One region of the Kitasatospora brasiliensis genome, then DNA from elsewhere that is predicted to be linked to it. Evidence: riboswitches for the same ligand, from Rfam matches in the RefSeq annotation. Region 1 holds a riboswitch; each other region holds the start of a gene.
The links. Region 1 has a riboswitch for cyclic di-AMP ahead of QWJ13_RS05280 (C40 family peptidase). Riboswitches for the same ligand answer to the same signal wherever they lie in the genome.
Positions count from the first base shown of each region.

Region 2: linked by a shared signal. The riboswitch ahead of QWJ13_RS16795 (M23 family metallopeptidase) and the one ahead of QWJ13_RS05280 (C40 family peptidase) in region 1 are both predicted to bind cyclic di-AMP.
Region 3: linked by a shared signal. The riboswitch ahead of QWJ13_RS07930 (M23 family metallopeptidase) and the one ahead of QWJ13_RS05280 (C40 family peptidase) in region 1 are both predicted to bind cyclic di-AMP.
Region 4: linked by a shared signal. The riboswitch ahead of QWJ13_RS22255 (LysM peptidoglycan-binding domain-containing protein) and the one ahead of QWJ13_RS05280 (C40 family peptidase) in region 1 are both predicted to bind cyclic di-AMP.

Region 1 covers NZ_JAUOOW010000001.1:1,161,816-1,164,008, forward strand. The annotation lists gene QWJ13_RS05280 (C40 family peptidase) at 1-911, opposite strand, end outside; cyclic di-AMP (ydaO/yuaA leader) riboswitch at 922-1,075, opposite strand; gene QWJ13_RS05285 (C40 family peptidase) at 1,406-2,193, opposite strand, start outside.
Region 2 covers NZ_JAUOOW010000004.1:149,978-152,170, forward strand. The annotation lists gene QWJ13_RS16790 (MFS transporter) at 1-494, opposite strand, end outside; cyclic di-AMP (ydaO/yuaA leader) riboswitch at 850-989, shown strand; gene QWJ13_RS16795 (M23 family metallopeptidase) at 992-1,951, shown strand.
Region 3 covers NZ_JAUOOW010000002.1:24,638-26,830, reverse strand. The annotation lists gene QWJ13_RS07940 (alpha/beta fold hydrolase) at 1-436, opposite strand, end outside; gene QWJ13_RS07935 (YiaA/YiaB family inner membrane protein) at 593-883, opposite strand; cyclic di-AMP (ydaO/yuaA leader) riboswitch at 1,079-1,237, shown strand; gene QWJ13_RS07930 (M23 family metallopeptidase) at 1,250-2,083, shown strand; gene QWJ13_RS07925 (hypothetical protein) at 2,136-2,193, opposite strand, start outside.
Region 4 covers NZ_JAUOOW010000005.1:607,628-609,820, forward strand. The annotation lists gene QWJ13_RS22255 (LysM peptidoglycan-binding domain-containing protein) at 1-894, opposite strand, end outside; cyclic di-AMP (ydaO/yuaA leader) riboswitch at 900-1,065, opposite strand; gene QWJ13_RS22260 (cytochrome P450 family protein) at 1,274-2,193, opposite strand, start outside.

The DNA.
Region 1 (2,193 bases):
GTGCGCGGCAGGGACACGCCCGCCTGGTTGTACGCCCAGACCATCAGGCCGGAGCAGTCGAAGGAGCTCGGGCCGGTGGCGCCCCAGACGTACGGGCTGCCGATCTTGGAGGCGGCGTACGAGAGGGCGGCGGCACCGCGCGAGCTGCCCGCGGCCACCTTCACCGGAGCGGTGGTCGTGGGGGCCGAGAGGTCGCTGCGGCCATTGTCGCGCGAGGCGCGGTCGGCGCCCTGCTGCTGCGCCTGGGCGGCGTCCGCCTTGGCCTTGGCGTCGGCGGCGGCCTTCTGCTCGGCCTGCTGGATCGCCTGGCGCTCCTGCTCGGACAGCGTGTTGAACAGGTCCTGGGCAGCCTTCAGCTTGCTCTGGACCTCCTCCTTGGAGGCCTTCAGCTGCGTGGTGGTGGAGTCCAGCTCCGCGAGCTTGTTCTGGGCCTCGGTGCGGTCCTGGTCCAGCTTGCGCTGCTGCTCCTGGAGCTGCTTCAGCTGGTTCTTCTGGGTGTCCCCGGCCTGGTTCAGCGCACCGGCCTGGTTCAGGAAGGTGTCCGGGCTGGAGGAGAACATCAGCTGGACGGTCGGCGAGATGCCGCCGTTGCGGTACTGCTCGCCGGCGATCTCGGCGAGTCCGCCCTGGAGCTCGGTCACCTGGGCCTGCTGACGGGCCACCTGGTCCTGGAGGCCGGAGACCTGCTTCTCCAGCTCCTGCTGCTTCTCCAGCGAGGCGTTGTACTTCTCGGTCGCGACCTCGGCCTGCTCGTTGTACTGGTCGACCTGCTCCTTGACCTGTTCCTTGGTCGGCTGCGGGTCGGCGTGGGCGCCGGACTGCGCGGAGAGGGCGACGGCCGCGGCGGCGAGACCGGTCATGATCGAGACGCGGGCGCGGCCGGCGGGCTTGGGACGACGATGGGACGCCACGAAGGCGGGCTCCTTCTTCCTACGTCCGCCTACCGGGTGAGCTGACGGGTTCGGGCCGGAAGCATGCCCTACGACGCCTCACGGCCGCTCCAGCGGCCGACCTGGCGCCGATTCACCCCGGAGGAACATGGTTCCCCGGCTCCGCTCCGCAGCGCCCCCAATTGCTGGGCTCCCCTGTCGGGCAGTCGCTTCGACCTGCCCCGCTGCCTCGCGAACTCGGCGGAGACCACCGCCGCCACCCTGGCTGGGCGATCGACAGTGCGGTGGTCCAAGGCTCGACCCTAGTAACTGAACCGTGATCCGTTCAAATCCTTGTCAGAAAAAAGACCGAAGATTACCCAAGTTCTTTTGTGAAAATGACCGATGGTGACCACTGGTACACGCAAGGCTGATCAGTTCTCAGCATTCGACCGCAAAAGGGTTTGAAAACCCGAACGCCACCCCCGAACGGAGGTGGCGCTGGTCACAACTGCTCGCGCGGGCGTGTCGGGCCGTCAGACCCGGCGGATGGTGTTGATCGGCATCGCGTCGGCCTTCATCACCTTCACCACGTCACCGGTGTGCGGCGCGTGGACCACCATGCCGTTGCCGATGTACATCCCGACGTGGTGCATGTCCGAGCCGTAGACCACCAGGTCGCCCGGCTGGGCCTCGTTCAGCGAGGGCACCCGGGTGCCGTAGTGGCCCTGCTCCTGCGAGGTGCGCGGCAGCGAGACGCCGGCCTGCCCGTACGCCCAGACCATCAGGCCCGAGCAGTCGAAGGTGGTCGACCCGGTGGCGCCCCAGACGTACGGCGAGCCCTGCTTGCCCATCGCCTTGGACACCGCGGTGGCCGCGTAGCCGCTGGCCGCCGGCAGGTTGCCGAGGTCCACCCGGTCGCTGCCGCGCGAGGCGCGGTCGTCCTGCGTCTCCTGGGCCTTCAGCGCGGCACGGTCGGCGGCGCTGAGCGAGTTCAGCAGGTCCTGGGCGGCCTTCAGCTTGGCGTTGACGTCCGACTTGGCCTGGTTCAGGTCCTTGGTGGTGGTGTCCAGGGAGGCGAGCACCGCGGCCGCCTCGGCCTTCTCCTGGTCCAGCCGGCGCTGCTGGTCCAGCAGCCCCTTGAGCGCCTCGGCCTGACTGGTGCTGGCCTGCTGGATGGTGGAGGCCTTCTCCAGGTAGCCGGAGGGGTCGGAGGAGAGCATCAGCTGGACGGACGCGTCGATGCCGCCGGTGCGGTACTGCTCGCCCGCCACCTCGGCGAGGCCACCCTGGAGCTGGGTCATCTCCTCCTGGCCGCGGGCCA
Region 2 (2,193 bases), on a different contig from region 1:
AGCCAGCCGCCGAGGAAGGGGCCGACCGCGGCCGACACCCCGCCGAGGCCGGACCAGAGGCCGACCGCCGCCGAGCGGTCGTCAGGGTGGAAGACGGCCTGGAGCATGGCGAGCGAGCCGGGGGTGAGCAGCGCGCCGCCGATGCCCTGGACGGCGCGGGCGGCGATCAGCACATGGATGTTCGGCGCGGCGGCGCAGGCCGCGGAGGCGGCGGCGAACCAGACCACGCCGATCAGGAAGACCTTGCGCCGCCCGTAGCGGTCGCCGAGCGCGCCGCCGAGCAGGATCAGGCCCGCCAGGGTGAGCAGATAGGCGTTCAGCGTCCATTGCAGGGACGCCAGTGTGGCGCCGAGATCGGCGCCGATCCGGGGCAGCGCGACGTTCACCACGGTGCCGTCGAGCATCGCCATGCTGGAGCCGAGCACCGTCGCCAGTAGTACCCAGCGACCCTGCGCGGTGCCCAGGCGCAGGGTGCCGGCCTCGGAGGTGGCCACGGGCGAATCCTGCGTTGTCCGGGGCGTACGTGACAAGGGTCACCGGTGGGCGTGTTGGCCGGATGCGGTGGGTGAGCGGGCGGGTGCGCGGTGTCGTGAATCTCGGCGCAGGGTCGTGGATCAGTGGCCGGGAGTGAATGGGTTGTGTACGTATCGTGTGGTCGGGCCTGCGGAGGGTCACCGGGGGGCGGGGGGTCGTCGCCGTTTCAAGAGATCGACATTGCTTCACCCGAACGGATGGGTTTTAGTTCAGCGACCGCCCGGCCAGTCCGGACGGATCCGCCGGGTGGAACGCCGAGTCCTGCCGCTGCCCGGTGGTTCGAAACGAACTCTGTACGGCAGGAGCGGGGGACCCACAGGTAAGTCGCCGGACCGGAGTTCGCGCCTCAGTGCGCGGGCGTCCAGGACCGGCTCGGGGTGAAGCCGCGCATGCGCGGCCGGGCAACTCCAGCCCGAACCCGACAGCTCACCTCGCAGGCGTCGGAGAGGAAAATTCCATGCCTGCTCAGGCTCGTCGTATCGCCCTGCCCCGCGCCGCCCGCATCGGCATCGCCACCGCCGTCACCGGTGTGTCGTTCGCCCTTCCGCTGGTGACCGCGATCAGCGCCCAGGCCCACCAGGCTCCGGCTGCTCCGGCCGCGCAGGCCGCTTCCGCCGCCAAGTCGGCCGCTCCGGCCGCTTCCGCCGCGTCGGAGAGCTACCGCGTCGTCAGTGGCGACACCCTGTCCAAGATCGCCGACGTCAAGGACGTCGAGGGCGGCTGGCACGCGCTGTACGAGCAGAACCGCTCGGTCGTCGGCGCCAACCCGGACCTGATCTTCCCTGGCCAGCAGCTCGCGCTGCCGGGCCACGCCGCCGACGCCGCCCCGGCGAAGCCCGCGGCCCCGGCCAAGCCGGCCGCCCCGGCGACCCAGGCCGCCGAGCCGCAGGCCCAGGCCCAGGTCCAGGTGCGGACCGAGGCCGCCCAGCCGGCCGCGCAGCTCCAGACCCAGCTCCAGGTCGCCACCCCGACCCAGGCCGTGACCGCCACTCCGGTCGCCGCCGCCACCTCCGGCTTCGTCGCCCCGCTGGCCAACCCGAAGCTGGGCACCGCCTACGGCGTGGCCGGCTCGATGTGGGCCTCCGGCCACCACACCGGTCAGGACTTCGTCGCCGCCACCGGCACCCCGCTGCGCGCGATCGCCAACGGTGTCGTGGTCAAGGCCGGCAACGGTGGTGCCTACGGCAACGAGGTCGAGATCAAGCTCGCCGACGGCCACTACGCCGAGTACGCGCACCTCTCCAAGATCGGTGTGAAGATCGGTCAGAGCGTCACCGCCGGCCAGCAGATCGGCCTCTCCGGCGCCACCGGCAACGTGACCGGCCCGCACCTGCACTTCGAGATCCGCAACGGCTCGGAGTACGGCTCGGACATCAACCCGGTCGCCTTCCTGCGCGCGCACGGCGTCGCGCTCTGAGCCTGAGGCTCGGCAGTAGGAACCAGGAACCACCGCTGCTGCGGGCGAACCGATCCTCCGGGATGGTCATGTCGGGTGACCGCTCGACCGGGTGATCGCCGCACGGCGGCCATGGGCGCGGGACACGCCCAGGCCGGCCCGGCCGTACGGGGAACTCCTCGTACGGCCGGGCCGGCCGCTGTCGTTCCCGCTCCGTTCGACCCGTCGAACGCGGCGTCAACTCCGGTGCGCGGGGCGTCGAT
Region 3 (2,193 bases), on a different contig from region 1:
GCCCCATGGCGCCGCGCATCAGGGCGCCCGGCGGCGGGTTCTCGACGAAGGCGTCGATCAGCACGATGCCGGCGACCCGCTCGGGCGCGTCCCCGGCGGCCTTGACGACTGTCGCCCCGGTGTAGGAGTTCCCGGCGAGGACGGCGCGCTCGATGCCGAGGTGGTCGAGCAGGGCGAGCACGTCGCCGGCCAGGGCGGCCGGGCTGTAGTCGTCCCAGATCAGGGAGGACTCGCCGAAGCCCCGCAGGTCCATGGTGACGACCCGGTGGCCGGCCGCGACCAGCAGCGGGCGCAGGTGCCGGTAGGTGGCCCGGCTGTCGAGCATGCCCGGGAGCAGGACGACGGGGGTGCCCTCGCCCTGCCGGGTGTCGTCGAAGGAGATCCGGCCGCCGGGAACGGCCAGGTACTGGGTGCTCGGGGTGATGGTGCCGTTCATGGGGGTCCTCCTCGGGCCGCCGGCGCGGGGTCGGCGTTACTGCCGATAGCCATAAAGCTAAGGCTAATAGCCTTAGCCGTCAAGCGTGACCGTCAAGCGTGACCGCCAAGCGTGACCGTCGAACGCGACCGCCCGGCATCCGACTCGGCCGGCGCGTCAGACCCCTTCGACCTTGAACGGGTCGTGCTCGCTGAGCAGCTTGTCCAGCCGGGCCTGGTCGACCCGGGTGACCATCTCGTTGGACTCCTGGCGGTCCCGGATCACCTTCGCCAGCGTGAACGCGGAGGTGACGGTGTAGAGGAGGCCGAGCCCGAGGAAAGCCCGGGTCCAGGCGCCGACCGGCAGGCAGGCGATCCCGGCGGCGAGGGCGGTGCCCGACAGGGCGAAGGAGAGGACGGCCTGGACGTGGTAGGCGGCCGTGGTGCGAGTCTTCATCGGTGCGCTCATGGCGTCAGGATGCGACCGCCGGCGCGGGCCGCACATGAGTAGGTGTACTCAGATGGGCCCGGGTATGAGGGGCCGTTCGTTGACGTCCGATCACCAGGGCCTAAGCTGCTCCAAACGGGTGGCTTGGAATCAGGGCCTCCTAGGATTAACGTTTGATAACGCAGCGCGGTTGTCAACGCCGTACCCAGACGGCACCGTGCGCCGTCGCCTAATCCCGCCGGCCGGCCTCCGGGCAGGCCAGGGAGCCGGGGAACCATGTTCCTTGGGGTGAATCGGCGGGGCCCCGGCCCGGCCGTAGGAGACCTTCCTGCTCCGAACCCGTCAGCTAACCCGGTAGGCGCGAAGGAAGGAAAGGAGCGCGCCTCCGTGGCGTCGACGCATACCCAGGCACAAGCCGGTACCCAGCTTCTCGACCACCCCGGCACGGACGGCCCCGAGGACTTCGGTCCGGAGGCCTTCGGCGCGGAGGCCGAGGCCAACCGCCACCGGATGCCGCGTCAGATCCGCGGAACCTCCCCGCTGCTCGGCGTCACCGCCGTCGCCGCCACCCTGGGCGCCACCGGCTTCGCCTCGGCCACCCCGGCCGCCGCGCCCGCCGTCGAGATCCCCGACGAGACCCCGGTCGCGCTCGCCGCCGACCCCGGCCTCGCGCTCGCCGCCCGCATCCAGCACCAGGCCGACAGCCAGCGCACCGCCGCCGAGGAGAGTGCCCGGGTCCAGGCCGCGCAGGAGGCCGAGGCCAAGGCCGCCGCCAAGGAGGCCGAGGCCAAGCGCGCCGCCGAGGAGGCCGAGCGGGCCAAGGCCGCCGCCCTCACCCTCCCGGTGACGGACTACCGGCTCTCCGCCCACTACGGCCAGAGCGCCCGCTACTGGGCCCATCTGCACACCGGCCTGGACTTCGCCGCCGACACCGGCACCCCGGTCCACGCGCTCGGCCAGGGCACCATCACCTCGGCCGGCTGGGCCGGCGCGTACGGCTACCGGATCGTCGAGACCCTGCCCGACGGCACCGAGATCTGGTACTGCCACCTCTCCTCGATCACCAAGGGCTCCGGCCAGGTCGTCGCCGGCCAGCAGATCGGCAAGGTCGGCGCGACCGGCAACGTCACCGGCCCGCACCTGCACATGGAGGTCCGCCCGGGCGGCGGCGCCCCGGTCGACCCGGAGCCCTGGCTCCAGCAGCGCGGCCTCAACCCCTGATCCCAGCCCCACCCGCGGAGCCCCCGAACCCGGGGGCTCCGCTTTTCGCGCTCTACTCCTCGGCGGGCAGCTGCTCCTCGGCGGGCGACTGCCCCTCAAAGAGCAGCTGC
Region 4 (2,193 bases), on a different contig from region 1:
CAGCACCTGGCCCGGCAGGATCAGGTTCGGGTTGCCACCGACGGTGGCGTGGTTCTCCTGGTACAGCGCCTGCCAGCCGCCGGAGACGCCCTGGGCGGCGGCGATCGTCGACAGGGTGTCACCCGCGCGGACGGTGTAGTCGTGGCCGGCGGCGTGCGGGGCCTGCTGGGTGGCGGCCTGCGGGGCGTACTGCGGCTGGGCGGCGGCCTGGCCGGCGTACTGCTGGTAGACGCTCTGGTGGCTGGTCCAGTACCAGGCGCCGTTGTTCTGGTACCAGTACACCTTGGCGTCGGCGTCCCAGCCGGCCTTGCCGGAGAAGCCCGGGGTCTGGTGGGTCTGCTGCTGCGGGGCGGCCTGCTGGACCAGCGGCGCGGCGGGCTTCTGAGCCGGCTTCGGGGCCACCTTCGGGGCCTGCTGCTGAGCGGGCTTCTCGGCCGGCTTGACGGGCTTCGGGGCCTGCTGCTTCGGGGCCGACTGGGCCTTGCTGCCGGAGGTGTCGACCGCGGCGGCGGCGCCGCCCTTGGTCAGACCGGCCTTCTTGGAGCAGACCGGCCAGGCGCCCGGACCCTGCGAGGCCAGGACCTTCTCGGCGACGGCGATCTGCTGGCCCTTGCTGGCCTGGTTGGCCTGCGGGGCGTAGGCGCCACCGCCGTACGCCTTCCAGGTGCTGGAGGTGAACTGGAGGCCGCCGTAGAAGCCGTTGCCGGTGTTGATGCTCCAGTTGCCGCCGCTCTCGCACTGGGCGACGGCGTCCCAGGTGGAGACGGGGGCGGCGGAAGCACCGGTGGCGGTGAGGAGCGGCATCGCGAGTCCGACGCCGGCCACACCGGCGACGGCGATGGCCTTCTCGGCCTGGGTGCGACGACGGTGGCGGCCAGTTCCAACGAACAGCATGAAGAGGTCCCTCTCCGCACGCCTGCGAGGTGAGCTGTCGGGTTCGGACCGGGAGGTGGCCCGGCCGCCGTACGCGGAAACGTTTCCGCTGGGCGGCTTCACCCCAAGCCGTGGGGACGGCAACAAACCTGGTTCCCCCGCCCCTGCCCAGGGTTCTGGTCGGTTTCCCGTGCGCGGCGGGCAGGATTCGGCGTTCCGCGCACGAGGTCCGCAGCTGCGAACTCCAGGGAGAGTAGACAGATCTTCAGATGAATCACAAGCTCATATCACCGATATCACACCGGGATTACGGCACGTGTTCACCCGCCTACAAAGTGCGGTGTTATGTCCGGTTGATGGGTGTTCACACCCCCGTTTGCTGCCGGTTGGCGACGTTTCGTCAGTGCCGAGGAGCATCCGGAGGGCCCTGCGGCGAGCGGCTCTCCGGGCTGAATTCCACCGGCAGTTCGCGCAGGCCACGCATGATCAGGCCACCGCGCCAGCGCAGATTCTCCGGGCTTTCCGCGAGCCGCAGATCGGGCAGCCGGGAAAGCAGCGTGGCCAGCGCGGCACGCCCCTCCAGCCGGGCGAGCGGAGCGCCGATGCAGTAGTGGATGCCGTGCCCGAACCCCAGATGGGGATTGTCCTTCCGGGCCAGGTCAAGGGTGTTCTCGTCGGCGAACCGGGCCGGGTCGCGGTCCGCCGCGGCCAGCACCACCAGCACCGGATCGCCGACCGGGATGTCCACCCCGCCGATGGTCAGCGGCCGGGTCGCGAACCGCCAGGTGGCCAGCTCCACCGGCCCGTCGTAGCGCAGGAGTTCCTCGATCCCGGTCTCCAGCAGCGCGCTCTCCCCGCGCGCCACCGACTCTTGCAGCAGTCGGCGCTGCTCCGGGTTGCGCAGCAGCGCGTAGGTGCCGTTGCCGATCAGGTTGACGGTGGTCTCGAAGCCGGCGAACAGCAGGATGAAGGCCATCGCCGCGGCCTCGTTCTCGGTCAGGTGCTCACCGTGGTCACTGGCCCGGATCAGACCGGAGATCAGGTCGTCGCCGAGGTCGGCGCGCTTGCGGTGGATCAGCTCCAGCAGGTACGCCCGCATCCGCTTCACCGCGCGCCCCACACCGCCACGTTGGCCGCCGCCATGTCGGATCATCATTCCGGCCCAGTCGCGGAAGTCGTCCTGGTCCTCGGCCGGCACCCCGAGCATGTCGCAGATCGCGTAGATGGGGAGCGGGAAGGCGAACTCATGGATCAGGTCCGCCGAACCGCGCTGGGCGAAGCCGTCGATCAGCCGGTCGGTGAGCTGCTGCACCCGCGGCT